DNA from 2 places in the Paenibacillus sp. FSL K6-1230 genome. Region 2 is predicted to be linked to the other one. Evidence: riboswitches for the same ligand, from Rfam matches in the RefSeq annotation. Region 2 holds a riboswitch; the other holds the start of a gene.
What was found. A riboswitch is a leader RNA that binds a small molecule or an ion and turns the genes downstream of it on or off. The one in region 2 is predicted to bind glycine.
Positions count from the first base shown of each region.

Region 1: linked by a shared signal. The riboswitch ahead of sdaAB (L-serine ammonia-lyase, iron-sulfur-dependent subunit beta) and the one ahead of gcvT (glycine cleavage system aminomethyltransferase GcvT) in region 2 are both predicted to bind glycine.

Region 1 is NZ_JBBOCK010000001.1:408,218-423,096, forward strand. Features, by position in the region: gene MKX74_RS01865 (Crp/Fnr family transcriptional regulator) at 106-852, shown strand; gene MKX74_RS01870 (hypothetical protein) at 1,171-1,323, opposite strand; gene MKX74_RS01875 (extracellular solute-binding protein) at 1,724-3,052, shown strand; gene MKX74_RS01880 (carbohydrate ABC transporter permease) at 3,216-4,106, shown strand; gene MKX74_RS01885 (carbohydrate ABC transporter permease) at 4,123-4,947, shown strand; gene MKX74_RS01890 (sensor histidine kinase) at 5,005-6,816, shown strand; gene MKX74_RS01895 (response regulator) at 6,797-7,978, shown strand; gene MKX74_RS01900 (pyridoxamine 5'-phosphate oxidase family protein) at 8,059-8,520, shown strand; gene MKX74_RS01905 (Ig-like domain-containing protein) at 8,730-11,066, shown strand; gene sdaAA (L-serine ammonia-lyase, iron-sulfur-dependent, subunit alpha) at 11,291-12,211, opposite strand; gene sdaAB (L-serine ammonia-lyase, iron-sulfur-dependent subunit beta) at 12,251-12,928, opposite strand; glycine riboswitch at 13,140-13,248, opposite strand; purine riboswitch at 13,650-13,749, shown strand; gene MKX74_RS01920 (NAD(P)/FAD-dependent oxidoreductase) at 13,825-14,879, shown strand, end outside.
Region 2 is NZ_JBBOCK010000001.1:4,656,530-4,671,408, reverse strand. Features, by position in the region: gene MKX74_RS20465 (UDP-glucose--hexose-1-phosphate uridylyltransferase) at 1-158, shown strand, start outside; gene MKX74_RS20460 (iron-containing alcohol dehydrogenase) at 500-1,663, shown strand; gene MKX74_RS20455 (protease) at 2,028-2,546, shown strand; gene MKX74_RS20450 (flotillin family protein) at 2,595-4,157, shown strand; gene glcT (glucose PTS transporter transcription antiterminator GlcT) at 4,370-5,227, shown strand; gene MKX74_RS20440 (glucose PTS transporter subunit IIA) at 5,505-6,329, shown strand; gene MKX74_RS20435 (HPr family phosphocarrier protein) at 6,496-6,771, shown strand; gene ptsP (phosphoenolpyruvate--protein phosphotransferase) at 6,764-8,476, shown strand; gene gcvPB (aminomethyl-transferring glycine dehydrogenase subunit GcvPB) at 8,773-10,239, opposite strand; gene gcvPA (aminomethyl-transferring glycine dehydrogenase subunit GcvPA) at 10,236-11,591, opposite strand; gene gcvT (glycine cleavage system aminomethyltransferase GcvT) at 11,631-12,731, opposite strand; glycine riboswitch at 12,865-12,949, opposite strand; glycine riboswitch at 12,953-13,113, opposite strand; gene gcvH (glycine cleavage system protein GcvH) at 13,479-13,871, shown strand; gene MKX74_RS20405 (PTS mannitol transporter subunit IICB) at 14,642-14,879, shown strand, end outside.

The DNA of each region.
Region 1 (14,879 bases), 4.2 Mb from region 2:
AAATCAGGGAATTGCGAAGGACAAAATCAGGTATTCTCCTGATAACGGATTTGAGGCTATACCATTATGATAGAAGTATCAGGAAAGCAAAAGGAGACGGTGAACATGCCAGCAACTTATATGCAACGTGTAGACGGAAAACAGGGCACAGGTCGGCAGGGAATACACGTATTTTTGAATGATGACCAGTTTGCGTTGCTGCAGACCATTATGACATGGAAGAAAGTAAAAGCTGGCAATACCCTGTTCATGGAAGGGGAAGAAGCCGGTCAGCTATACTATATACGTTCGGGACGGATTAAGCTGCGTAAATCGACGGAGGATGGCAAAGAGCTCATTCTAACGATTCAGCGCAAAGGTGATGTAATTGGCGACTTCGGCGGCTTTGGTAGCGAGGATTATAATAGTACTGCGGAGACAGCGGATGCTTGTGAGGTTGGCGTTATACAAGTTAAGGAGCTGGAGGGGCTAATTGCCAAGCATGGAGATCTGGGTCTTCAATTTGTAAAATGGTACAATCTCAAGCAGCGCATCATGGAGTCGCGTTTTAGAGATCTGCTGTTGTATGGAAAAGCGGGTGCACTGGCTTCGACCTTGATCCGTGCATGCAATACGTGCGGCACTCAGGATGAGGACGGAATTACCCTTAGCATGAAGCTGAATCATACCGAGCTCGGGGAGATGATTGGGGCAACCCGTGAAAGTGTGAACCGGATGTTAAATTCGTTCAAGGAACAAGGTATTCTGGAAACGAAGGAAGGCAAAATTGTCGTCCGCAATCTGGAGGATCTACGATTCCTGTGCGGCTGTCCAGAACAAGGACATTGCCCTAACGAAATCTGCCGATTATAACAAGAACTATGTATACACCCTTTCTATCAAGCCGCTGGGCGGTTCTATAAGCTAGACAGCCTATAGATGAAAATGACCTCGATTCGACAGTTTCATCTCTGAACCACTAAAAAAAGCTAACCCGATGTAGTCGCAGGTTAGCTTTTTCTAGATGGTTTTTTTTGAAACTATAAGAAGGGCCACATGGGCCGAACTAGACCCCGAAAGGATATGAACAAAACTCTTCATACGCTTACCATCTTATGAGATCACAGATGAAGTCATTAGGTCACATAATCAAGTAATCAAGCAGGTATTTAAGTAATCACATCATGCAATCTAGACGTCAGCTTCTTCACGAGTGCAGAGCAATGTCTGCAGCTTGCGGTGAATTTCTCTCTGCCATCTCTTATCCTGTACCTGAATAGCCAGATTGAGCAGGTCGAGATAATCATCAATGTGAAGAGAAGTCTTGCGCGTGGCGGCACTCACCAGGCTATTCCCCCTATCAAGGTATGCTTGAGGCAATAATGCTATGTAGTCCTCAGCAGGTATTTATTAACTTAATAATGATAATCATTATCAGTAATTCTTAAGTCTTATTATAATGCTTAATTTCAGAAATGCAATAGTAATCGGCAAGGATGGTATGTGCAATTTCAAATCATATACTCGTAGAGGGCTGATTGTAGGTGCTTCTAGGCTGGAATCAAGTGCTTCTATTTCGCTGACAGAACTGCCTTAAAAAAACAAACCCGACTTCCTAAGTTCAAACATTGTTCACATTATAAAGATGGAAGATAATACATATATCACATGAGTGTTTTGTGCAGAGAGAAAGTCTACAGACAGTCGGTCGCGAAATGCTCAATACGATGAGGAGGAAAGGGTCATGAATACGAGAAAGATGAAAGCGCTTGCTATCGCATTGACAAGCGTCATGATTTTCATTCTCGCAGCCTGCAGCAGTCAGGAAGGCAGTCCATCCCAAAGTCCTGCTACCGAAGGAGGGGATTCGGGCAGCAAGGAAGTAACCATCACATTCCAGAACATTTATCCCGATCCAAGCACACCATCCTACGAGATGATGAGACAATTAGTGGATCAATACCAGAAGGATCACCCCAACGTAAAGATCGAGCTGGACTCCCTCAATACAGATCAGCAAAAGCTGAAGCTCAAGACGCAAGCAGCCTCCAAGGAGGTACCAGACATTACTATCGTAAATCCGGCGGCACAGATGAAGCCGTTCGTCGAGGCGGGCCTGTTGGCGCCACTGAACGATATGGTCGATAAAGATGGCCTGCGCGGCATGTATCAGGATGGTCTGTTGGACTATTACAGCTTTGATGGCAATGTGTATGCTGTACCTGACGGCAATAACATTGAGGTTGTCTTCTATAACAAGGAGATCTTCGAGAAAGCTGGTATCAAAGAAATACCAACGACCTTCGACGAGCTGCTGGAGGTTGTGAAGACACTCAAGGCTCAGGGCATTACACCGATTGCCATTGGTGAGAAGGATTCCTGGACCGGATCGTTCCTCTTTATGAATGTGCTGCTGCGGACCAATGGACCTGGCTTCCTGCAGGACGTCATGGACGGCAAGAAGACCTTTAACGATCCTGCCTTTATTGAAGCCGTTGACGCGTTCCAGGAGCTGGTGCAAGCCGGAGCCTTCCCGGATGGAGCTACCTCTATTGACTACAATGCGGGCGGAAACATTTTCCGTACGGGGCAATCTGCTATGTATATCATGGGAACGTGGGAGACAGGCGCGATTGATGCATCATCCGTGGCAGGTAAAGTAGGAGCCTTCCAATTCCCGACGGTGAACGGAAAAGGTGATCTGAATGAATACATGCTTGCACCAGGCAGTGCCTTCGCAGTCTCAGCGAACAGCGAGCATTTACAAGAAACCAAGGACTTCCTGCACTACTTCTCCACGGAAATGCCGAAGGTACAGTTCGAGCTGAAAAATGCTGTCGGTAGCGGACATAAAATTGAAGGTGACTTCAAAGCTGCTGGCTACTCCGATCTGGCCGTAAGCCTGAATGATCTGTTCAAGAACATTAAGGGTGGCGACCTTGCATTTGACAACACTATGAATCCTGCAGTAACTCAGGTACATCTCAGCAGCATCCAGAACCTATTCGTACAAAAGGTGGATTCTGCACAGGTAGCTCAGGAGCATCAGGCAGCCTTTGAGGCCAATAAATAAATCTGCTCACAGCTTCCCACCAAAGCTACAATAAGCAATCCTGAGGATCTTGAACTGATCACCATCCTGACCATCTGCAATGGGGGAGGGGCCATCCGGTCCTTCCCTTCTCTTGGCTACAGATAGATTTGTTAGGGATAGAGATGAGACAAGGAGGTAAATCATGAATGTGCTAAAGGTCAGTGCCCGTACAATTGCGATATTCGTTCTGCCTTGCTTGCTGCTATATGTATGCATGGTGTTCATTCCGATTCTGGTATCGATCTATACCGGGTTATTGGACTGGAACGGGATTGCCGGAGCCAGATTCATTGGACTGGACAACTTTCAGAAGTTTCTGTTCGATGATCCTTTGTTCTGGCCAGCCGTGAAGCGGACGTTGATGTTCGCTGTCTTCTCTATGGCCGAGATTCCAATCTGTCTGTTCATTGCGATATTGCTGAATAGATATGTACGCAAGGCTAACTCACTCGTAACTCTGTATTTTATGCCTGTCATCCTGTCCGTTGTCATCATTGGTCAGCTCTGGAAGACTATTTATAACCCCGCCTCCATGGGCGGCATGATTAACGGTGTGCTGATCTCTCTGGGATTGGAGGATTGGGTGCGCAACTGGCTGACGGAGCCCGCGATTGCGATGTATTCAATCTATATTGTGGCGTTATGGCAGTATTTTGGCTACCATCTGCTGATTCAATTCACGGGGGTACAGAATGTTCCCGGCGAGCTGTACGAGGCGGCGAAGATTGATGGAGCAGAAGGCTTCAAGGCGGACTATCATATCACTTTTCCCCTGATTGTACCCATTTTGAAAATATCAATTGTACTGGCATTTATCGGTTCACTGCAATCCTTTGATCTGATCTGGGTCATGACGGGAGGCGGGCCGGCTAATGCTACAAATACAGTTGCTACCTATATGTATAACATGTCGTTCTTGTCCATGAAGTACGGCTATGGCAGTGCGCTGGCGACGTTTCTCGTAGTGTTCTGTCTGGTGTTCACCATCATCATTAATTTTGTTTTCAAACGAATCGAAAATAAGGTAAGCTAAGGAGGCCGAGCAGCAGATGAGAGTAGTGAAAAAATCGTTCATTTACGCCTTGCTGGCGGTCCTGGTCGTGACCCAGATCTACCCGTTATTCTGGCTCTTGACGTATTCACTCAAGACGAATGAGGAGATCCTGGGCGGTAGCTTCTTCGCGCTTCCTGATGTCCCACAGTGGCAGAATTATAAGGAAGCCTATGAATCGGGTAGCTATCTGCAATACTTGTCCAACAGTGTGTTCGTAACCAGCATTACGATGGTCTGTGTCATTCTGCTCAGCTCCATGACAGCCTACGCGATTACCAGGTTCCGCTGGCGCTATGGCTCAATCGTTATGCTCGTCTTTCTTGTAGGCATGATGATTCCGATGCAGGCTACGCTGCTGCCGTTGATGGTCATGTTCAAGAATATCAAAATTCTCAATACACATTTATCATTAATCCTTCCCTATATTGCCTTTCAGACACCCATTGCCGTATTTATTCTAAGTGGCTTCATGCGCTCGATCCCCCATGAAATTGAGGAGTCGGCGTACATGGATGGTGCCAGCATCTATCGGATCTATCGAAGCATCATTCTACCCATCTCTTTGCCTCCAGTGATGACGGTGTGTATTCTAACGTTCATTAATATATGGAATGAGTATATATTGGCCGCGACCTTCATCTCCTCGGAGCGTCTCAAGACCCTTCCCTTTGGCATATACACCTTCGTCAGTCAGTTTTCCGTCAACTATGGCAATATTGGAGCCTATCTCGTCATGGGAGCCCTGCCAGTCATCATCATCTACTTTGTGCTCTCAGAGCGAATTACCAAAGGAATGGTTGCTGGTGCAGTGAAGGGGTAGTGGATCATCTAACAAGCGAAGAAGAAACAGCACAAGCGAGAAAGGAGCGTAATCTGCTTGCTTAAAGGATTTCAATCCATTCAATATCGTTTGTTCGTGCTGTTTCTTTTTTGTATGGCTGGTATTGTGCTGGCAATCAGTCTGCTCTTCTACAACCGCACAGCGGCAGAATATCACAACAAGATCAGTGATCTGGCACGCAAAAATGTGTCGCAGACCGCTGGGCTGTTCAGCCTGTTGCTGGATTCGTATAGCAGTCTCTCCAAGTCGATTACGAACAATTTTGAATTGGTCCGCCTGCTAGGAACAAGTACGGAGCTTGCTCCTGAGGCCGCCTATATTAGCGAACAGAAGATTACGAATACGCTCGGGGCCATTTATTATTCCAGAACAGACTTAATAGGGATTCATGTGCTTACCAACTCAGGCAGAGTGTACAGCTACGGGAACTATATGAATGTAATTGATCGGGACTATGCGCAGACTGATTGGTATCAGGAAATTGAGCGCGCGAAGGGGAAAATAGCCTGGCTTGGCGTCTATCCGAATTCGGTCATTGACCAAATGGAGAAGAGGCCAGTTTTTGCGTTCGGACGCCAGCTCTACGATCTGGATGAGCATAAGCCGATTGGTATCGTATTATTCGAGGCCGAGCCACGTTCAATCCAGGCTGCATTGCATAATTTGCGTCTTGGTCCCAATAGCGAGGTGTATTTGATCGGACACGATAACCGAATTGTGTCAGCCACTACCTCCCGACCACCACCTGTCATACAGGGGCCAGAAGCTGTAGGGGCAGATGCGGTGGTGGTGGAGCGCAGAGATCAACAGATTATGATTGCATCCCAGCTCCCTTTTGTCGATTGGTCCGTCGTTAGCGTCACGCCAAGCAAGGACTTGAATGTAGAGCTGGCACAGACACAGCGTTATCTCCTCATAGTAGCACCTGCACTGATTATTCTCTCTGCTTTGATTGCTTCTATTATATCCAAAAGAATCTCACTGCCGCTCAAGCGCCTGATCCGGGAGATGAAGCGAGTGGAGACGGGGAACTTCAGGGGTACGCTGCAGGTAACCTCGTATCAGGAGGTGAACCAGCTTGTGGACTCCTTCAATCATATGGTTGGACGCATAGCCGAGTTGATCGAGATCGTGAAGATATCCTCTGTCAGTGAGAAGAATGCCGAGCTTCATGCGCTGCAGACGCAGGTGAATCCGCATTTTCTGTATAACACACTGGATATGATTTATTGGATGCTGGATGAGAAGAATGAGGATCAATTAGGAGAGCTTGTCCTTTCCCTGTCGCATATGTTCAGATACAGCAGTCACTGGCACGAGGGCGCGAATGTGACGCTGCGCGAGGAGGTAGAACAGATCAGTCATTATCTGACCATCATCAAGGCACGCCTCCAAGGGCGATTGGGGGTCAAGGTGCATATTGATGAGCAGTGGCTGAATATCCGTGTACCCAAGATGACGCTACAGCCGCTGATTGAAAATGCCGTTAAGCATGGCCTGGAGCCGCTTCATACCAATCAGCAGGGAGAGAATGTACAAGGAGAGCTGAGGCTGATCGCCAGTCGCCGGGAGGGGCGCTTGTATCTGACCATTATGGACAATGGCGTAGGGATGGATGAGAGGCGGCTGGAGCAGGTGAGATGGGCGCTGCTGGAGCCTGGAAAATATGATAGCCATGCTGGCGGGGCTGGCATCGGGCTACAGAATTTGCAGCTTCGTCTACATCATATGTTCGGCTCGGACTACGGGATTCGGATATCCGGACAACCCGGAGTAGGAACTACCGTTACTGTAGAGCTTCCACTTCCGCATGAGGAGGAGAATGTAGATGAATATTTTGATCGCTGATGATGAGCAAATGATTCGACAGGGTATTGGACGCACGCTCAGCCAAGCCTGGCCGTCTAGCCAAATCTATGCGGCCTCGTCAACGGAGGAGGCGGCGATGATTCTGTCGGAGCATCCCGTAGATATTGTTCTTACCGATATTCTAATGCCAGGCATGGATGGGTTGGAATTCATGAGAATATCAAAGCGCAAGCATCCTCATCTGCAATGGGTTGTGATTTCGGCGCATTCTGATTTTCAGTATGCACAGCGAGCAGTTCGCCTGGGAGCCAAGGATTATTTGCTGAAGCCGATTGGCAAGAAGAAGCTACTGGAATGTGTGGAAAGTCTGGCCGATGAAGCTCAGGCTGAATCTGTTCGGATGAAAGAGGGCAAGCTCCTGCGGAGCAGCCTTGGTTATCTCCGTGAGGCTGTCTTTCAACGGTATGCACTGGGGCTTGATACTGGAAAGCTTGATATTCAGCCTTTCGTGGAGAATTACCCTGATTTTCACCTCTACATGGTTCGTATGGAAGCCGTTCAGCGCAAGACTCATCTGGAGCATTTTATTATCGAGAATGTCCTGTCTGAGCTTCTGGAATCTGCAGGGCATGGCTTCGTAGTCAGCTTGGATCGACATAGCTTGCTTGGGATCGCAAGACTGGACGATATCTCTGAAGGACAACGAGTGGCTGAGCAGCTACGGGCTCATTTGCGTCGCTATCTGAAAATCTCCTTTCAGGTGGCACATTCCGGTCCCCATGAAGAATTCACCAGACTTCCTGATGTAGTAGGGGAGCTGCGAAGTACACCACTGGAGAGGGAAGCGGCAGACAGTAACGCATGCTTGAAGGACAGCGTTCACACCATTGACGTAGCGTTGCAATATATCCGAGCTCACTATACAGAGGATTTGTCATTGGAGCGGGTGGCCTCAGTCGTATTCCTGAATCCGGTCTATTTCAGCCAGCTGTTCAAGCAGAAGACAGGGCAGGGGTATAAAGACTATGTGATCTCTTTACGAATGGAGGAGGCGAAGAACCTCTTGCTCCAACCACAGCTTAAGCTCGCAGATATTGCAGAGAAGATCGGCTACCACGACATGCGTCATTTCACACAGGTGTTTAGACGCAAATGTGGTATGACCCCTACCGAGTACAGAGCTAGCAGCAAACTCCGCTAGGGGCTAGGGATTTAATTGTGGTAGACTAGGGTGAGAATACCATTAGTGCATATATCCCCCGTATAAAGGAGTTGTGAATCATGAAGGAGTCGGCTCTACCCCCTATGTTGGTAGAACTATTGAATGGACGCGATCTGGGTGACAAGCAGCAAGAGGCTTTCCAGTTACTGACGATTAGCTCGGACGAGTGGCCTCATACCTCCATGGTTAGTGTGGGTGAGGTCGTGGCGCTGGATCAGGAGCGACTGCGGATATCGCTGTGGCCCGGGACACGCACTACGAACAATATCCTGCGCACAGGTAAAGCCAAGCTGGTGATTAGTAAAGACGGAATCGTATACTATGTCCGCATGATGCTAACACAGCTACCGGAATTACAGGGAGTACGCTACAGGCGTGAACGCTTTGAAGCTAGAGTGGTAGCCGTTCGTGCGGACAAAGCGTCATATGCAGAGGTGGTGTCCGGCTTCAAGATTAAGCTGCGTGAGCCAGGTGATGTCGTGGAGCGCTGGGCCGAGACGGTGAGTGATCTGTTAAAATAACTTCTTTATTGTAAAAAATACATATTGTTACAAAGGTGGCGTCATTCTGTATGGTTCTTAGGGTCTGCGGGAACGTAGGTACTAAGAATCATTTTGCGTTCATAGGGATGAAAATGTCGTCCTTTTTGATTAAAAACCTAAATAATTCCTGTGCTTTCGTCGAAAAAAGAACAGACGAGATATTTATCGTAATTGGGAGGACACTTATTTTGAAAAGAAAATGGTCTGCGTTTTTGGTGTTAGTGATGCTGATGACGAGTATTGGATCTTTTGCCGGTGTAGCTTCAGCTGCAGATCCGGTTCTGACAAAACTGGTGCTGTCAACCAATGAAGTGACATTACAAACGGGAGATACCGCCTCTTTGACAGCTACAGCGGTGTATGACACAGGAAAGACCACGAATGTAACGGTGGATACGGATTGGAGTACCGAAAGCTCAGCAGTAGCTACCGTATATAACGGAACCATCACTGCCAAGGCTGAAGGGACTTCTGTGATTAGTGCTAGCTATCAAGGTCTTCATCAGACGGTAGCCGTTAGTGTTACCAAAAAGGTAAAAGGGTTAACCAAGGATGTGCAGAAGCTGGAGCTGCGTTCTGGCCAGACGGCTAATATCGCGCTAACAGCTACTTACACTGACAATTCTACTGCTGAGGTAGCTAATAAGGCAGACTGGACGACGGATAATGATGGTGTAGCTACCGTGCTGAACGGTAAAGTAACAGCCGTAGGAGCAGGTACAGCTACAATTAAAGCAGTATATGGCAAGCAGACGGTCACGGTACCCGTATCGGTAGACGTCGTGAAGCGTCTGGATGTAGACCAAAGTCAACTCTCCTTGCTGCTGAAGGATAAGGAGTCAGTGACGGTCAAGGCAACCTTCCCTGATGGTACAGAGAAGGATGTAACGGCTGAGGCAGAGTGGAGCTCCAGCAATCCGACTGTAGCGGATGTACTGAAGGGTGAGATTACTGCCTATAGCGCAGGACAGGCTACTATCACAGCCAAATACGGCACAATGTCGGCTACAGTTGCTGTAGATGTAGACACTACAAGCAAGCTGAAGGCCAGTGAATCTGACGTATTCATGTACCTGGATGCTACAAAAGCGATTGAGATTACAGCGGTATATCCAGATGGCAGCACAGCAGTTGTGACAAATGATAGCACATGGACCTCCAGCAACGCGTCAGTGGCCTCTGTCAACAAGGGGAACATTATGGCCAATGCTGCAGGTACGGCTGTTATTTCGGCGAAATATGGCGATAAGACTGTCAACATTCAAGTAGATGTCGAGACAGCCAGATACCTAGATCTGAGCGAAGAGAAGGTATCGCTGCAGGCGAAGGAAAGCAAACAGCTTACCTTGAAAGCAACTTATATCGACGGTAAGACAGAGGATATCACGGCTAAAGCAAACTGGACCTCCAGTAACAGTGACACAGTCTTCGTTAGCAAGGGCGAAGTTACAGGCTACAAATCAGGTGAGGCGACAGTTACTGCCTCCTACGGTGGCAAGAACGCTACAGTGAAGGTAGCTGTTGATGTACCGAGTGACGTCACACTATCTACGAAGACGCTGACCATTGATTTGAATGAAACTTATCAAGCGAAGCTGACTGCGGATTATGGCGATGGAAGAACTGAGGACGTTACTGCGGATGCGGAATGGTCAACTAGCTCAGCTACAGTCGCTTCGGTCACAGGTGCGGGTCTCGTCAAGGGTGAATCCTCGGGTAAAGCAGTTATTACAGCTACCTACAACAGCAAGAAGTACACGATGAATGTAGAGGTAGGTCTGGTAGATAAGCTTGAGACCGAGACGCAATTAATTATCATGGGTGCACAGGAAACGAAGCAGCTCAAAGTGTTCGCGATTAAAGGCACAGATCGAGTCGATGTTACTGCTGATGCGGATTGGAAGACAGGTAATATCAAAATAGCCGAGGTTAGTAAAGGGCTAGTAAATGCTAATAGCCGCGGTAAAACAAATATTACAGCAAGCTACGGTAATCAGAGGATTACCTTCGCCGTTGAAGTGGACATCGCGACCAGTGTAGAGGCAAGTGAAGTCGCTTTGTCGCTCAAGAGTGGGGACAAAAAGACGGTTAAGCTCACTATGAAATCTAGCGATGGTAGCACAAAGGATGTTACTTCCCAAGCTCAGTGGAAGACTTCCAATTATAAGGTAGCTACGGTGAAGGATGGCCAAATTACAGCGGTGGCCTACGGTAAGACGAGCATTACAGGTAACTATGGCGGCAAAACTTATACCGTACGCGTAGATGTAGATACGTTGAAGTATTTGCAGACAGATGAGGTGTTGCTGACTCTGACGGCAGGGCAAACAGCACAACTGACGGCTACAGCCACCTTCATGGATGGGACAGACAAGGATGTAACCAAGCCTGCGCTCTGGACGTCCTCCAAGATCACGGTAGCTACAGTGAAGGATGGCAAAATCAAGGCGCAAAGCAAAGGCCGCGCCACGATTACGATTAAGTATGCAGGCAAGACTACGAGAGTAAATGTAACTGTGCAATAGGAATGATACGAAAACAGATTTCTATACACGAAAAGAACATGCCCCTTGGCGAACGGATATCGTTCATCAAGGGGCATGTTTGTTACTAGGCTACGAATTACAATTAACCTACGTAATTCTACATTCGCATTTGGAGCTGTTAGATGAATGACAAGATGGCTATGAAAGCACAGCTGATAGGCGATCTACTGAACGGAATGAACAGAACATCAGAGTGTCTTACATTATTCGTGTCCGATGGGCTGGTTGCTGTTAGCAGCAGCATTTTTCTTCGGATTAGCGAGTCCTTCCGTCATACGACGTCCAGTAGGAGTCTGGGCAAGCCCGCCCTTGGCAGTCTCTCGGTGCTGGGTTGGCATCGCACTTCCTACCTCCAGCATCACATCAATGACCTCATCGGAAGGAATGGCACTACGCACGCCGGCGAGGGCCATGTCTGCCGCAGCCAAGGCTGTTACGGCACCGAGTCCATTGCGAACGATACAAGGGATCTCTACCAATCCTGCTACCGGATCACAGATGAGTCCAAGCGTATTTTTCAATGCCAGTCCGACTGCATGCATAGCTTGCTCAGGAGAGCCTCCTCTAAGTTCTACCATCGCACCTGCGGCCATTCCAATGGCAGAGCCGATCTCGGCTTGACAGCCGCCTTCAGCTCCAGAGATGAAGGAGTTATTGGCAATGACATAGCCGATAGCCCCTGCCGCGAACAAGCCATGAACCATATGCTCATCCTCCCAGCCGAATCTCTCCTGCGCACTGATGAATACACCCGGAATGACACCGCACGAACCAGCGGTCGGTGTAGCTACGATCCGTCCCATGGAGGCATTCACCTCCGATACGGATAGTGCATAAGCCATAGCAAGGGCCGATGCATCACCGGAGCAGGCCTCTCCTGTACGCAAGTATTCGGCCAGGCGCTTACCGTCTCCTCCAGTCAATCCGCTACGGGATACCGTGTCCTCGGTCTGTCCCCGGTGGACAGCCTCCTTCATGATTTCATAGTATTTGGCCATTTGGATGTAAATCTCTTCAGGAGAGCTGCCGCTCTCCTTGGATTGCTCTTCGAGCATCAACTGGCCAATCGTCTTGGATTCCTGTATACATAATTCGCTTAATTCACGCAGATGCCGAAATCGCATGTGACTAGCCCCTTCCTGTTCCTAACCTAATCTTGATGCTTACTTTGCCGTGTTACGAATATCCATCACCTTCACCTCGTACATGTAGGTGAGAGACTGCAGATATTCCAGAAGCGGTCTTGGAATGATGCTATCTGTCTCTATAGCTGATAGTGCCTCTCCATCCCGACCGGTGCGGTCTACGTGCATATAGGCAATATTCACACCGGATGCACCTAAGGCCGTAGTTATGGCCCCCAGCATACCAGGCTTATCTGAATGTAGCAGGGTCAGGATCGGGAGCTCTCCTGTCAAATTGACACGAAATTCGTTGAGCTGCTGTACCTGAATATTCCCGCCGCCTATGGAAGAGCCTACGAGTGTGGACTTACGACCGGCCTGCCATGCATCAATTCGTACCGTGTTGGGATGAAGTGCAGGTAGCGAGCTTGTGACGAACTCATAAGTCATTCCGGCCCGTCTGGCCTGCTCTTCTGCATCAATGATCCTCGCGTCATCAGTGTTATAGTCCAGCAAGCCTCCGAGTAATGCCAAATCAGTGCCATGCCCTTTGTACGTATCAGCGAAGGAGCCGTATAATGTCATGACACACCGCTCGGGTGTACTACCTACCCAGTGATGGGCCATGCGTCCGAGCCGGACGGCCCCTGCTGTGTGCGAGCTGGAGGGACCGGTCATAGCGGGTCCAATAATGGAAAACACATCTTTAAAGCGCATAAGAACTCCTCCTGTACATGATGATTTGCCTTCAGTATCCACTAATATTCATCTGTTCACTCTAATCCTGCCGCGTCATGTCAGCACAAAAAAGGACAGGATAAGGAAGTGATCCCTTATCTCTGTCCTGTGTACCTGAGAGTTTGCTGCGGGTTCTTGGTTGCGATCCCCCGCCTTACCCCTTTGGTGGCTTACGCTCTCTCCAGAGGCGCGTCCGTTGACGGTACGGGTACCTGAGAGATTAACTGTCGGCCGGGTGCCGTGCAGCTTGCTCCTTCGGTGCCCTGCTCTTGCTGGCAGGTCTCTCCCGTCAATATCATCCGCAATATATGTACAATTACATAGGTTAGCCTGAGAAGGCTCCCTTGTATACTTCATGGATCAAGCGGGAGATCGGATCTCCATGTCATATCCCTGTTAAGAGATGGTTGGCAATCTTGACACAACGAAGATATTAACGGTTAAGGCCACTCTTGTCAATATAATAGTATGCGAGAGTGAAGTTAGGGGTGCATACAAGCTAAGCATGCTAGAGGAGTGTTCATAGTGAGATGTCCCTAAAACACGAACGTTATTTCAATAATCATTTGACACATTCGTGTTTACTGGCATACAATGAGTTAGGGGAGATTAAGGGAAGCTCCTTCGACCCTAGAATCGTACATTAGCTTGACGACCCATCGACATTTGTTAACATTCAATGATCAGTTAGTCAACATTCAGTCAGTATTTAATCAACGTTCGTATAACCTCAATAATCAGGATTGAGGGTTTCTACAGGGAACCGTAAATTCCCGGCTACGAATAGGCTGCTTCGGCATACCTATGGAGAGCCGGGATTTTTTTGTGCGCTCATTTAAGGCCGTGGTGGAGCAGGCTCATGTGGGGAGGACGCTATGAAAGCATATGATGTCATTATTGTCGGGGCAGGCCCGGCGGGAATTTTCGCAGCATACGAATTGAGCAGGAGGGCACCGGAGTGGAAGGTGCTGTTGGTAGACAAGGGACATGATATTTATCGTAGGCGCTGTCCGATTCTGGAGGGCAAGATTGCACTGTGCCCACCTCCAGCAGGGAAGAAGGATCATGCCGGATGTCTCCCGGCCTGCTCGATTACAGCCGGATTCGGCGGGGCAGGAGCATACAGTGACGGTAAGTTCAATGTGACTACCGAATTCGGGGGCTGGCTGACAGATTATATAGCTCCTTCCGAGGTAATGGAGCTGATTCGATACGTGGATTCCATTAATCTGGAGCATGGGGCAACGACAGTAATTACAGATCCTACTACTGAGACTGTACGCAGTATTGAGCAGCGAGGATATGCTGCAGGCTTGAAGCTATTGCGTGCAGAGGTGCGGCATCTGGGAACGGAGCAGAACCTTCAGATTTTGCAATCCATCTACGAATATTTGCAGGAACGGATCGACATGGTCTTCAAGGCTGAGGTGGAGGATATTCTCGCAGAGAAGAAGGATTCTGACTATCATGTGAGCGGGATCCTGCTCAAGAATGGGGAGACCTATCAGGCTAATCGGGTCATGATTGCACCGGGACGTGACGGCTCTGTGTGGCTGGCAGAATTGCTGAAGAAGCGCAAGATCAAGATGTACAACAATCAGGTGGATGTCGGAGTGAGGGTTGAGACGTCGGATGTGGTGATGCAGGAGATCAATGAGCATCTGTATGAAGGGAAATTTATCTATAATACTTCAGTAGGAACCCGGGTGCGTACCTTCTGCAGCAATCCATCCGGTCATGTGGTGGTCGAGAATCATAGTGGGATTATGGCAGCCAATGGACATTCCTACAAGGACCCGGCTCTTGGCTCGGCCAACACGAATTTTGCCTTACTCGTATCGCATAGCTTCACTGAACCATTCGATAAGCCTAATGAATATGCCCGTGAAATCTGCAAGCGTGCCAATGACTTGTCTGGCGGTGGTGTGAT
Region 2 (14,879 bases):
GCCTTGATAAGGATCAGGCTGTTGAGATCATCCAGAATGAGGTTGGGCTGAAGTTCAGCGAAATTCTGGAGCATGCGGGCGTATTCAAACGGGATGCTCAGGGTCAGAAGGCCTTTGCAGCCTTCCTGAATAGCCTTGGATACCGCGAGCAAGTGTGATTGTCTGATGTGATAATTGGTAATCCATATATCAAGTTATACACGAAGGGCAAGCTTTGCTGCAGAAGCAGTGAGCTTGCTCTTTGTGTTGTTCATTTATACAGTGCAATCTATTGAATATTCCTGATTGCTGTACTTCTAAAAAAGCATACCAATACTTCGTCATTAAATCGTGCGCAATATACTGAGATTTGTTATTTTGTGTCTAAAAGCGTTATAATGTAGGAGTGCGTGGCATGAACGCTGGTTAAGAACAAACCAAGAAGTAGAACCAAGAAGTAGAACCAAGAAGTAGAACCAAGAAGTGAAATTAAGAAATGAATCGGAGGCGAACATCCACGATGAGAGCATTTGAATTCCATAATCCTACTCGTCTTATTTTTGGTCAAGGCAAGCTTGAAGTATTAACTCGGGAAATTCCAAAGTACGGTAAGCGCGTACTGCTGGTCTACGGTGGTGGTAGCATCAAGCGCAGCGGTCTCTATGAAGAAGTCATTGGCTTCCTCAAGCAAGCTGAGGTGGAAATTACAGAGCTCGCAGGTGTCGAGCCCAATCCGCGTCTGGCTACGGTACATAAGGGTGTCGAGCTGTGCAAGCAGCATGACGTTGACTTCATCCTTGCTGTAGGTGGAGGCAGTGTGCTGGATTGTACGAAGGCAATCGCGGTTGGTGCGAAGTATGATGGCGATATGTGGGATTTCGTTGAGCGTAAGGCTGTACCGACGGCAGCACTTCCATACGGAACTGTGCTGACGATGGCCGCAACGGGTTCTGAGATGAACTCAGGTTCAGTGATCACTAACGAAGTTACTCAGGAGAAGCTAGGTTGGGGTAGCCCACTGGTATACCCTGCGTTCTCTATTTTGGATCCGACGTACACCTTCTCTTTGCCTAGAGATCAGACAGTATACGGTATGGTGGACATGATGTCACACGTCCTTGAGCACTACTTCCACTTGGATACGAACACCCCGGTACAATTGGGTTGGTGTGAGACCATTCTGCGTGCTGTTATTGAGGCAGCGCCGAAGCTGGTAGATGATCTCGACAATTACGAGCTGCGTGAGACGGTTATGTTCTGTGGTACCATGGCACTGAACGGATTCCTGAATATGGGGCTGGCTGGTGACTGGGCAACGCACAATATTGAGCATGCTGTATCTGCTGTGTACGACATTCCGCATGGTGGTGGTCTGGCCATTCTGTTCCCGAACTGGATGAAGCACAATATCGACGTGAAGCCTGAGCGTTTCGCACGTATGGCTGTTCAAGTGTTCAATGTGAATGCTGAGGGCAAATCTGAGCGTCAGGTAGCTGAAGAAGGCATTGAAGCGCTGCGCAGCTTCTGGAGCTCGATTGGTGCGCCAAGTCGTCTGGCAGACTACGATATTACGGACAAGGACATTGAACTGATGGCAGACAAAGCGATGCGCTTTGGACCATTCGGCAACTTCAAGAAACTGCAGCGTGAGGATGTAGTCAGCATCTATCAAGCTTCGTTGTAGTATACTTACACTTCATATTTACAATGCGTACTGTGTTCTACTACTCGCCCAATGGCAGCTGGAACGAGTAGCAGCTTAACAAAGTAGCCTTGTAGGAACTGGCGGTCTTGGATAAGACTGCCGGTTTTTTTGTCGTTCATTGAGAAGGTAGAGTGGATATGAGTCGTAAAGTCATAGACGTAATATTACATTTTAGGTAAGATATATAGATGATGAAGCGACAGAATGAGTATTTCATATTCAGGGATTCAGAGGATTAGCTGGGTAATAATTCGAACTTTAGGAAAATATCTGAAACTTAGCATTGGCAACATACGTATGTATTGATATAAGATCAGCGACGGACAAAGGAGGTCTGGTTATGCTGGAAACGGTCTTCTGGGGATTCTTGATCGGCGGAGCGCTCTTTACAATTGTAAGTGTATTGATTGGCGATGTGCTAGGTAGCTGGCTTGATGGCGTATTCGATCTGGCTGGTATTGATTGGCTCAATCCTGTAGTACTGGCAGGAGCGGCTACGACATTTGGCGGAGCCGGTATTTTACTAAGCAAATACACGAACCTGGGGAGTACAGCCGTCTTGGTTGCAGCCCTGTTGATTGCTTTCCTGGTTGCTGTGGTGGTGTTCCTTGCATTTGTGAAGCCCATGATGAACAGTGAAGTATCTACTGGCTTTTCCATGAAGGAGCTGGGCGGGAAGATTGGAGAGATTACGATTCCTGTGCCCGCCAAGGGCTTCGGAGAGGTCATGGTGAAGCTGGGGGCGGCAAATACGATTCATACAGCATCAAGCTTCGAGCATAAGCCGCTTGCTGCAGGTACCCGCGTAGTGGTCATAGAAGTCACTGATGGTGTGTTGGTAGTCTCTGATCTTAATGTGTAAGACGAATACATAGGGGAGAGGATGAAGAACATGCAGGATTTGATTAACATGGATGTAATACTTATTCCCGGTATTGTAGTAGCTGTGATTGTGGTTATGGGTATTGCGTTCTGGGCCCGTTATAAGACGGTTGGCCCGGATGAGGCGATGATCGTAACGGGGTCCTTTCTGGGAAACAAGAATATCTCTGAGGACGATTCGGGTCGGAAAATCAAGATTGTGCGTGGTGGCGGTGCGTTCATTTGGCCAATCTTTCAGCAATCCGAATTCATTTCCTTGCTGTCACACAAGCTCGATGTGACGACTCCTGAAGTATATACGGAGCAAGGGGTTCCTGTTATTGCAGACGGAGTTGCTATTATCAAGGTGGGCAGTTCCATAGAGGATGTGGCTACTGCTGCTGAACAGTTCATCGGCAAGCCGCTTGAGGCGCTGAGAAGCGAAGCTCAGGAAGTGCTTGAAGGTCATCTGCGTGCGATATTGGGTACGATGACTGTAGAAGAGGTATATCGTAATCGTGATCGGTTTGCCCAAGAGGTACAGGGCGTCGCTGCACGTGATTTGAAGAAAATGGGACTGCAAATTGTCTCGTTCACAATCAAGGATGTACGTGATAAGCATGGCTACCTGGATGCGCTCGGTAAACCGCGGATTGCAGCAGTCAAACGTGATGCAGAGATTGCAGAAGCTGAGGCTGTTCGGGATGCGCGTATTCAGAAGGCGCGGGCTGAGCAAGAGGGTCAAAAGGCTGAGCTGTTGCGGGATACCAACATTGCTGAGGCTGAGAAGGATAAGGAACTGAAGGTCGCTGCGTTTAAGAAGGATCAGGATACGGCGAAGGCCGAAGCGGATCAGGCCTATCATATTCAAGAGGCGCGTGCCAAGCAGACCGTGGTCGAGGAGCAAATGAAGGTCGAGCTCGTGCGCAAGGAGCGGGAGATCGACATTCAGGGCAAGGAAATTCAAGTGCGCGAGAAGCAGTATGATGCTGAGGTGAAGAAGAAGGCTGAAGCAGACCGTTACGCGGTCGAGCAAGCTGCCGAAGCGGATAAGGCGCGTAAAATGCGGGAAGCTGATGCGGTACAGTACTCCATTGAGACACAAGCCAAGGCTACAGCCGAGCAAAAACGGCTCGAAGGTCAGGCGGTCGCGGATGCTGAGCTTGCCAAAGGTACTGCTGATGCGGAAGTTATCCGACTGCGTGGTCTGGCTGAAGCCGAAGCGAAGGAAAAGCTTGCCGAGGCCTTCCAGAAGTTCGGAGAGGCTGCCGTGCTCGATATCATTGTCAAAATGCTGCCTGAACTGGCTGGCAAAATTGCAGAGCCAATCGCCTCTATTGAGAAGCTGACCGTCGTTGATACAGGCAAGGGAGATGGCGCTGGAGCTGCCAGAGTGAGCAATTATGTTACGGAACTGATGTCCACGGCCCCAGAGATGCTGAAGAGCGTATCCGGAATTGATGTGGAGAGTCTGATCCATGGACTTACCAAAGGTAAAACGGGTACACCTGCATTCACGGTGCCGACTGATGGAGCAGCATCGACGGTAACAGCAGTGCCTGCTACCGAGCAAGCTCCGTCAGAGTCAGGGAAGCGTCGAATTGAAGAGTAGTCTTAGTCGGTCTAAGGACTAATTCATAATTTGATATGAATTTGGCGACAGCCCCCTGCAAAGGACTTTCCTTCTGCCAGGCGGGCTGTCCGTTGTTCCTGACGTAATCAGGGGCCTGCGAGATGTACCTCTATTGACCTCTACTGAAAATTTTGTTACCTTAAGCGAGACACCCTGTAAGTGCGAGAGTTGGAGCAAAAGAGGTGCGGATGGTGAGCAGCCTACAAGTGGTCAAGGTATTAAACAACAATGTTATTATTGGCGTGCGTCCTGATAATCAGGAGGTCGTCGTTATCGGGAAGGGAATTGGCTTCAATCGAAAGTCCAATGACCATATATCGTTGGAATCGGTGGAGAAGATGTTCATTCTCACCAACCAAGAGGAACAGGAGCAGTACAAGCAGCTTATTCCTCAGGTCGACGAGCGACTGATTGAGATCATCGGTGAGGTTATTCACCATATCGAAGGTCAGGTTCGCGTGCCTTTGAATGAACATATTCATATTGCCATTACGGATCATATTGCATTCGCCTTGAAGCGCAAGGAGCAGGGTATCATTATTCATAATCCCTTTCTATACGAGACCAGAGAGATCTATCCCGAGGAGTATCGAATGGCGGAATATGCAATTCATTTGATACGTGATCGTCTTGGAATCGATTTGGGACAGGATGAAATTGGCTTTGTAGCTTTGCATATATACAGTGCGATGACGAATCAACATATTTCTCAGGTGCGTGAGCATTCAGCGTTGATTACGGATCTAGTGACGATTGTAGAGGATGCATTGGAATATAATATTCCTGTTGATTCCTTGGATTACTCACGCCTGTTAACCCATCTGCGCTTCGTGATCGAGCGTGTCCGGCGTGGGGAAGCGGTGGAGCAAATGCACAAGCTGGATAAGCTGATGAGCTCGGAGTATCCTGAAATGTACACGCTTGCCTGGAAGCTGACGAAGATTATGGAGAAGCGGCTGGGATTGCCTGTATATGCTGCGGAAGTGAGCTATTTAACTATGCATTTACAGCGTTTACAACAGCGCAAGGAGCAAGAGTACTCTGGTTAAAGATCTCACCAAGCACAAGAGAGACATCGGGTTGCAAACTCTGAAGGCTTCGTGCTATAATTAGCCTTGTTCTTAGATTTATTGAATGTGCATGAATAATTGCATAACGATACGTGTTACTGATTCGATCAGGCATGAGTTGATTAAAGTATGATTGGATATAGCTATAATGGGAAAGATACATTCCAAAGGCTATAACTGTCACTTTGTTAACTGATGCCTTTTTTGCGCCGTTGTGCAACTGTTCTCGCAACACGACTAGGAGGAAAGCTCGTTGATGTTCCACAAGCGTTTCGGAAATTCACGGCCTCATATCCCGGAGAACTTATCCGAAGAAGCTATGGAAGCACTTCCGGGAGCATTGCTGGAAGCCTTTGGGGGACCGGCTAACATTGAGCATCTGGATTGCTGTATCACACGGCTGCGAGTTGAAGTCAAGGACGCATCTGTCGTACACTATGTTAAGCTGGAGGGACTGGGTGCTGCTGGCATCCAGATTATAGGGAACCATTTTCAGGTGGTGTACGGTCTTGTATCGGAGCTCCTGAAATCCCGTATGCAGGACATCATGGCTGGACGTCAGCCTGAGCCACTACAAGGACATTTGCATTCTATGCAGCAGGATCGGCAGCTTCTACATGAGATTGTCGTGATGCCCATGCAGGGTGAACTGCTGAACCTTGATCAAGTACCTGATCCTGTATTTTCCAACCGAATGACAGGGGATGGATTTGGGGTGATACCTCATAGTGGACTTGTCGTATCTCCGGTATATGGACGGATTGCTAACGTCTTTCCGACGCAGCATGCTGTTACCATCTTATCAGATGGTGGAAAAGAGGTACTCGTTCATATAGGTGTTGGTACCGTCAAGCTACGTGGTCAGGGCTTTGAGCTTCTCGTTGAGGAGGATGAGCTGGTGGCGGCAGGACAGCCGATTATCCAGTTCGATCTGGACGTTATTCGTGAGCAAGCAAGATCCAGCGTATCCTCTGTAATCTTCATGAATCTGCCGGAAGAGGTAGCCGTGATGCTGAACAAATCCGGTGAGCTTGTCGCTGGTGAGGAAGATATTGTTACGTTCACTTGGAAAACGCGTTAAGCGCGTTAAGTAGGTATTAAGTAGGTTAATAACATTGTGAAAACATGCCCGTTCGAGCAGAGCTCTTATAGAGCTGCTACTTTCGGCGGTGCAGTTTCTATATAAGGCCATTCATAGCCTAATGATTAACTCCATAATATATTTTAAAAAAGGCGGGAAGATGATTATGCAAAAAACATTCAAAATTACGGACGAAGACGGTATCCATGCACGCCCAGCAACAGCTCTGGTGAACACAGCTAACAAATTCAGTGGTGCTGAATCCTTTGCTGAAGCTAACGGCAAAAAAGTAACTCTGAAATCCATTCTGGGTGTATTGTCCCTTGGTCTTGAGCAAGGCGACACCATCAACATCATCTGTGAGGGCGCTGAAGCTGCAGCAGCTCTGCAAGCTTTGGAAGATGTAATGGTTAAGGAAGGGCTGGGCGAAGTTCATGCATAAGATTTCAGGGATTGCGGCCTCTGCAGGCATCGCAATTGCCAAGGCGTTTATCTTGGAGCACCCTGATTACTCTGTAGAGAAGCGCACAGTAACCGATGCACCGGCGGAGATCGCCAAGCTGGATGCTGCGCTGGCAGCATCCCGTACCGAACTGGAAGCGATCAAGGAGAAGACGCTGCAGGAGCTGGGCGAGAAGAAGGCTGAGATTTTCGCGTCTCACCTGCTTATTCTCGAAGATCCTGAGCTGATTGATCCGGTCAAAGCAAAAATTAGCGATGAGATGGTCAATGCAGAGCATGCACTCAATGAGACAGCTAACCAGTTCATCTCAATGTTTGAGAACATGAAGAGTGCATATCTGCAAGAGCGTGCCGCTGACATGCGTGACGTGACGAAGCGTGTGCTGAATCACCTGCTGGGCGTGAAGTTCATGAGCCCTGCCGAGATTCGTGAAGAGACAATTGTACTTGCTGAGGATCTGACTCCTTCGGATACAGCACAATTGAACCGCGAATTCGTCAAAGGCTTTGCTACCAATATCGGTGGCAGAACCTCTCACTCCGCAATCATGGCTCGCTCGCTGGAGATTCCAGCGGTTGTAGGGACGAAGAGCATCATGTCCGAAGCCAAGCATGGTGATGTGATCATCGTTGACGGCCTGGACGGAGATGTGTTCATTAATCCTTCGGATGAAGTGATTGCTGAATATCGTGCGAAGCAACAGGCTTATGATGTACAGCGTGATGAATGGCGTAAGCTGCGTGATCAACCAACCGTTACAACAGATGGTGTCCATGTGGAGCTTGCTGCGAACATTGGTACACCGAACGATGTAGCGGGGGTTATCGACAACGGTGGTGAGGCTGTTGGTCTGTATCGTACAGAATTCCTGTACATGGGCCGCGACAAGCTACCATCCGAGGATGTACAGTTCAATGCTTACAAGGCTGTACTTGAAAGAATGGAAGGCAAACCTGTAGTTGTGCGTACACTTGATATCGGTGGAGACAAGGAGCTTCCTTACCTGGATCTGCCGAAGGAAATGAACCCGTTCCTGGGCTTCCGTGCGGTACGTCTCTGCTTGGATCGTCAAGACATCTTCAGAACACAGCTGCGTGCATTGCTGCGTGCGAGCGTATACGGCAATCTGCGTGTCATGTTCCCGATGATTGCTACACTGGATGAATTCCGTGAAGCGAAGGCTCTGCTTCTTGAAGAGAAGGCTAAGCTGGTGGCTGAAGGAACTGAAGTATCTGAGGATATCCAGATCGGAATCATGGTCGAAATTCCTTCGACGGCTGTACTGGCAGACCAGTTCGCCAAAGAAGTGGACTTCTTCAGTATCGGTACCAACGATCTGATCCAATATACAATGGCTGCAGACCGTATGAACGAACGTGTCTCTTACCTGTATCAGCCATACAACCCGGCGATCCTTCGTCTGGTGAAAATGGTCATTGACGCAGCACATCGCGAAGGCAAATGGGCTGGTATGTGTGGCGAGATGGCAGGCGATGCTACAGCAATTCCATTGCTGGTGGGCCTCGGCCTTGACGAGTTCAGCATGAGTGCTACTTCCATTCTGCCTGCTCGCAGTCAGATCTCCAAGCTGTCTCGTGCAGAGATGGAGAAGCTGGCGGCAGAAGCGCTGAATATGCAGACAGCTGAGCAAGTCGTGAAGCTGGTACAAGGTATTCAAGCATAAGCTCGCTACTTGGCAAGCTTTAGCATCCGTTTTTTTTGAAAGGTCTGTAATTTTGTCTTTTTCCAACATCTAACCTTTCGCCGATAAGGCAGCCGGTATCCTAGGATACCGGCTTTTTTACGTTCACACCCAAAACATGAAAATAAAACATCCATCAACAGGCCCTTGATAGGCCTGCTGATGGATGAGGGAGAAGAACTCTGCAATGCTTGGGCATTGCAATGATAATAATTAGGGTTGTCGACAGACCTTTACGCTTGCAGCGCCTCTATGGTGGGATTTAAGCTGCCGAAGACCTAACTACACGCACAATTCAGTACAGGCTTCCGCGCAGCAGTAGTCTCGTCCAGACGGGTGACAGTCGTTGTATATGGAGCATTCAGCACGAGCTCAGGATTCTCCTCTGCTTCCTTGGCGATGTGAATCATCGTGTCAATGAACGCGTCTAGTGTCTCCTTGCTCTCTGTCTCGGTGGGTTCAATCATGATGCATTCCTCGACATTCAGCGGGAAGTATACGGTTGGCGGGTGATACCCAAAATCAAGCAATCGCTTCGCAACATCCAGAGTGCGGACGCCATATTGCTTGAGGCCTTTGCCAGACATGACGAACTCATGCTTGCAGATGCCTGGATAAGGAAGCTCGAAATAAGGAGCTAACCGATGCATCATATAATTGGCGTTCAGCACGGCGCATTCGGATACGTTGCGCAGACCAGATGGACCATAGGTACGAATGTAGGCATAGGCCCGTACTAGGATGCCAAAATTACCATAGTAGGCTTTGACACGTCCAATGGAGGAGTCTGCTTGTGTATCCCAACGATAGCTGCCCTGCTCATCCTTCACAACCAGTGGCTTGGGAAGGAAAGGGACGAGGAGTTGCTTTACACCTACCGGACCTGCACCGGGTCCACCTCCGCCGTGTGGTGTGCTCATCGTCTTGTGCAGGTTGAGGTGGACTACATCAAATCCCATGTCTCCAGGTCTAGTAATACCCATAATGGCATTGGAGTTGGCACCGTCGTAATAAAGCAGTCCACCTGCTTCATGTACAATGTCAGCAATGTCTGTTATCTGCGTCTCGAACAAGCCGAGTGTATTCGGATTGGTCAGCATCAGCGCCGCCGTATCTGTACCTACTGCCGTGCGGAGTGCATCAAGATCTACCAGTCCTTCGGCAGTAGACGGGATCGTCACCGTCTCGAAGCCCGCAACCGTAGCGCTGGCTGGATTGGTACCGTGCGACGAGTCCGGTACGATCACTTTGGTACGCTGCTCTCCCCGGCTCTCATGGTAGGCGCGAATCATCATCAGTCCCGTCCATTCTCCATGTGCTCCCGCAGCTGGCTGCAACGTCACCGCATCCATCCCAGTCAGACCAGCCAGATCCTGCTGGAGAGTGTAGAGGAGTTCCATAGCTCCCTGAATGCTCTCTTCAGGCTGGTACGGGTGAATCTTGGCTAGTCCTGCATAACGGGCGACATCCTCATTCACCTTCGGATTGTATTTCATCGTACAGGAGCCAAGCGGATAGAATCCGTTATCCACTCCGAAATTGCGGTGGGATAGCTCGGTATAATGCCGAATGACATCCACCTCAAATACCTCAGGCAACGCTGCGGGCTCGCTACGCAAGGCAAAATCAGGCAAAAGCTCAGCAACCGATTGCTGGGGGACATCACATTCCGGTAGGGAGTATGCGACACGGCCCGAACGGCTTCGTTCGAAAATAAGCGGCATATCTTGTTCAGGTCGGTTCATAACAATCCCTCCAACGTGCTAGCAAATTGGTCAATCTCTTCTTTGGTCCGCTGCTCTGTCACTGCAATCAGCATACAGTCTTTGTATTCCGCATAGGCTTTTCCGAGATCATACCCGCCGATGAAGCCAGCGGATAACAGACTGGACTGCAGCTTGGTCATGTCGGTGCCTTCTGGAAGTCGGATGCTAAATTCATTAAAGGTAGAAGAAGTAAAGGCAGGCTCAATGCCCGGGATTGAGGTCAAGCGTTCCAGTGCATATCTGCTCTTATGAAGATTCAGAGTTGCGACGTCCGCCATACCCTGTCTGCCCATTACGGACATATAGACGGAGGCAGAAAGAGCAAGCAGCGCCTGATTTGAGCAAATATTGGAGGTTGCCTTCTCCCGCCGAATATGCTGCTCTCTCGCCTGAAGGGTTAATACGAAGCCACGTTTGCCGTTGCGATCCGTAGTCTGGCCTACGATCCGCCCGGGAATTCGGCGCATATGCGCCTGGGAGACAGCGAAGTAACCGCATGTCGGTCCGCCGAGGGAGGTCGAGATACCCAGTGGCTGCGCATCTCCAACGACAATATCGGCACCAAGCTTGCCTGGAGCCTCCAGCAGTCCGAGTGATATCGGATTGGAGCTGACCACGAGCAGTCCCTTATACGTATGAATCAGATCAGCTATAGCACGTACATTCTCAACAGCTCCGAAGAAATTCGGATTTTGCACGAGTACAGCTGCGGTCTCCTCATTCACTGCTGCTGCAAGGGCCTCAGCATCCGTCACGCCATTCTTGCAGCCGACCTCCACGATGTCGAGATTCAGACCATGTGCATAGGTAGCCAGCACCTCACGTGCCTCGGGATGAATGGCACGCGAGACGACAAGACGCTTGCGCCGTGTGGCCCCGGCAGCCAGCGAGCCAGCTTCGGCCAACGCTGTGGCACCGTCGTACATACTGGCATTGGCCACAGCCATGCCTGTGAGCTCGCAGATGTAGGACTGGAACTCGAAAATCGCCTGTAGCTCACCTTGGCTGATTTCCGGTTGATAGGGGGTGTATGCTGTATAGAACTCAGAGCGGGAAATGATGTGATTGATAACAGATGGAATGTGATGCTCATAGATGCCTGCTCCAAGAAAGCTGATATGGGAATCTGTATGGGCATTTCGATCTGCCAGACCAGCCATGTGGCGAGTCAGTGCGCGTTCGTCCAGACGGGAGGAGACAGGTAGTTCTCCTCTGAACCGGATGTTTTCCGGAATATCTTTGAACAGATCCTCGATGTTCTCCGCCCCAACGGTGCGCAGCATCTCGGCCTGATCTTGCTCGGTCATCGGTAAATAACGGTGCGGTTTCATGCAGCAACAGGCTCCTTCCAGATTCACTTTGTAGTGGGATTAGTGGCTTCGCTTGTAGAATGGTGCAGGAACAACCTCGGCCTTGAGGAGCTTGCCGCGAATCTCAATCTCCAGCGGAGTGCCTACAGCTGTGTATCGACTATCAATGAGGGCCAATCCAAGGTTACGCTTCAACGTCGGGGATTGGGTTCCTGTAGTAATCTCGCCGATCTGTACTCCCTCAGCGAATACAGGATAGTGCGGACGAGGGATGCCGCGGTCAATCATCTCTACACCCACAAGCTTGCGTGGAACGCCGTTTTCCTTTTGTGCGAGCAGAGCGTCTCGCCCGACAAAGTCGCCTTTATCCCATTTCACAAAGTATCCTAGACCCGCCTCCAGTGGTGAAATGCTGGAAGACAGCTCCTGACCGTAGAGTGCCAGCTTGGCTTCAAAGCGCAGTGTATCCCGCGCCCCGAGACCTGCCGGTAACAGACCGTGAGACTCACCTGCTGTTAGCAATGCCTTCCAGACTCCCGGAGCCTCCTGAATGGGAAGATACAGCTCGAATCCGTCTTCACCTGTGTAGCCTGTTCGGGATACCAAGGCTTTATGTCCAGCTACCTCAACGTCCTCGGTGAAACGAAAGGACTGAAGACTGGCAGGCTCCAGTGTGCTGATGGAAGCAAGAATATCTGCAGCAGCTGGTCCCTGAAGCGCCAAGAGCGCGGTGTCATCGGAGACATTATGCATACTGACCTTTCCGGTAAGATGCTTTTGTAGCCATTCCCAGTCTTTGTCGATGTTGGAGGCATTCACAACCAGCATATAGCGTCCCTCTCCACGCTTGTAAATCAGCAGATCATCTACAACTCCGCCATCGGGATAGCAGAGCAGCGTATATTGGGCCTGACCGTTCTCTAGTCGGCTTACATCGTTGGTCGTCATCTGCTGAAGAAATTGCTCGGCATCTGCTCCCTCCACGGTGAACTCACCCATATGCGAGACATCGAACAGTCCAGCCTGTTGCCTTACCGCCTCATGTTCCTTCACAATTCCGCTGAATTGGACTGGTAGCTCCCAGCCTCCAAAATCAATACATCGTACACCTGGTAGCTCGCCATACAATGGGAACAGCGAGGTTTGCTTTAATTTGCCCATGGTCTGTCACCTCATCATCATGATTCGTACTACATTTCCTAAGCGTCTCATGTTGTTCCAGGTCATGCAAAAAAGGACAGCCCAAAAAATGCGCCACGGAGCCATACTGCTACCGTGATCCATCATTCTTTGGCTCTGTCCTTGATACCTGAGAGTTACCCCATGCGAGCACAGGTTTCCCCTTGGGTGACCCACCGTGTGGTGGATTCTCTCCAGAGTTGCGTCCGGTAAAGGTCCTTTTGCCTGAGAGATTCACAGACGGTGCTGCTTACTCCTTCGGCGCTACCTGTGGTCCTGCGACAATGGCTCAGCCTGACCTGATCGAAATACACTAGCTAATGCCAGATATTCGATCATTGATAATCTCTCCCTATACCTTCATCCGCATCGTTCGTCACGTTGTTATGATTTTGTGTATTGCTACAGGTTCGTGTATGCTGTACCTATATAACCATTAATACGCGATTCATAGATGTATGTCAACAAAATTATCATATTCTATGAAATTAATCACATTCATGGCTGATCCTTCCTGATCTTCGCGCCGAATCACTAGCGGGAGGACAAAGTTCTTTATAACTTCAGACATTTTTGTGAGCTATATTGACACCATATTCAACCTTGGCGTAATCTTATCGTGTAATAGCTGATACTGGATAATGAATGATAAATCGATGCTGCATGGATGAATTAAACGCTGCATAGACCTTGAAATGACCAACGATCATTAGGAAATGAGGATGAAGCATGAGCGAGGTAAGAGATAACTATCTGTACAGTGAAGAGCATGAATGGGTGCGCAAGACGGATGCAGGCACATTGCTCGTTGGCATCTCCGATTTTGCACAGCATCAATTGGGTGATATCGTGTTCGTTGAGCTACCTGAAGAAGGAAGCGTAGTTACTGCTGGGGAAGGCATTGGTACGATCGAATCTGTCAAGACGGTATCTGACTTGTTCGCACCTGTGAGTGGAACGATTGTGAAAGTGAATGGTGCCTTGGAGGCATCTCCTGAGCTGGTTAATTCCTCACCTTATGAGGAGGGCTGGATGATAGAGATTGAGTTGGATGATAGCGCGGAGGAGGCTTTAGCCAAGCTTCTGAGCCCTGAGGCCTATACAAGCCATGTAGCAGATTGAGGTTAACCACTATTCGCTTTCATGTAGTTTCATGAGAGTTGCTTGAGAAATATGCGACTTTGGAGAGCATGGATTAGCTTAAGTGACTATGTCCGATTTTGTTGGCTAGTGTCATATTAGGGTTACTTATATGTTATATTTAAGTCGTGTTTGAGTTGCCTAAGTATGATTATTGAGTCCTTATATCTATCCCTATAACAATAAGTCGCAATTTACAACTGCTTGAACCTTGCGCGTGTGAACCTTGCGGAAATCGTGTGATTGAGCTAGAACAAGCACTAATATTTTGACCAGATTAAATGTGAGTAAAGACCCGCTGCAAGCGGGACCCTGTCGACCACTAAACGCCATACCAAGCGTGCTGATTACCCTTCGAAGGAAGGTTGTCAGCACGCTTTTTTGCGATGTGCAAAATTTGTCGTTTGTCTCAAATGAGCTGCTTGTGAAAAGGGCATACTTTCAGTCAGATAGGTACTGCTCCCTACAGGCTGATATCCGGAAGTTATGCTCTTTGATTTTGAAAATGAAATCGGCTCAAGCTTAATCGATCCTTATGTATCAAGCTTTGTGCTCCAAATTTAAATGATGTCATCAAGGTTCATGACGACAGTTGGTTTTCATTTGATTGTAGAAGATACCGTTTTCATCTACCATGAATTTAAGAAGTTAAGCATTTAGCTTTTTATTTCATTCATCTGGCACGACGTAATACCTAGTTCAAAGGTCATGATGTTGGAGCACAGATTTTACTTTTTGAGGAGGGTATCAATATGAGTTCAGTGGACGCAAAGTCCCAAAAAAGCGGAGGCATCCGAGTAGGGGTACAGAAGTTCGGCCGTTTCTTGAGCGGTATGGTAATGCCGAATATGGGAGCCTTTATTGCCTGGGGTCTGATTACGGCCTTGTTCATCCCGACAGGATGGATTCCGAATGAGGAGCTTGGCAAGCTTGTAGGTCCAATGATTACTTACTTGCTCCCATTATTGATCGGTTACACCGGTGGTACCA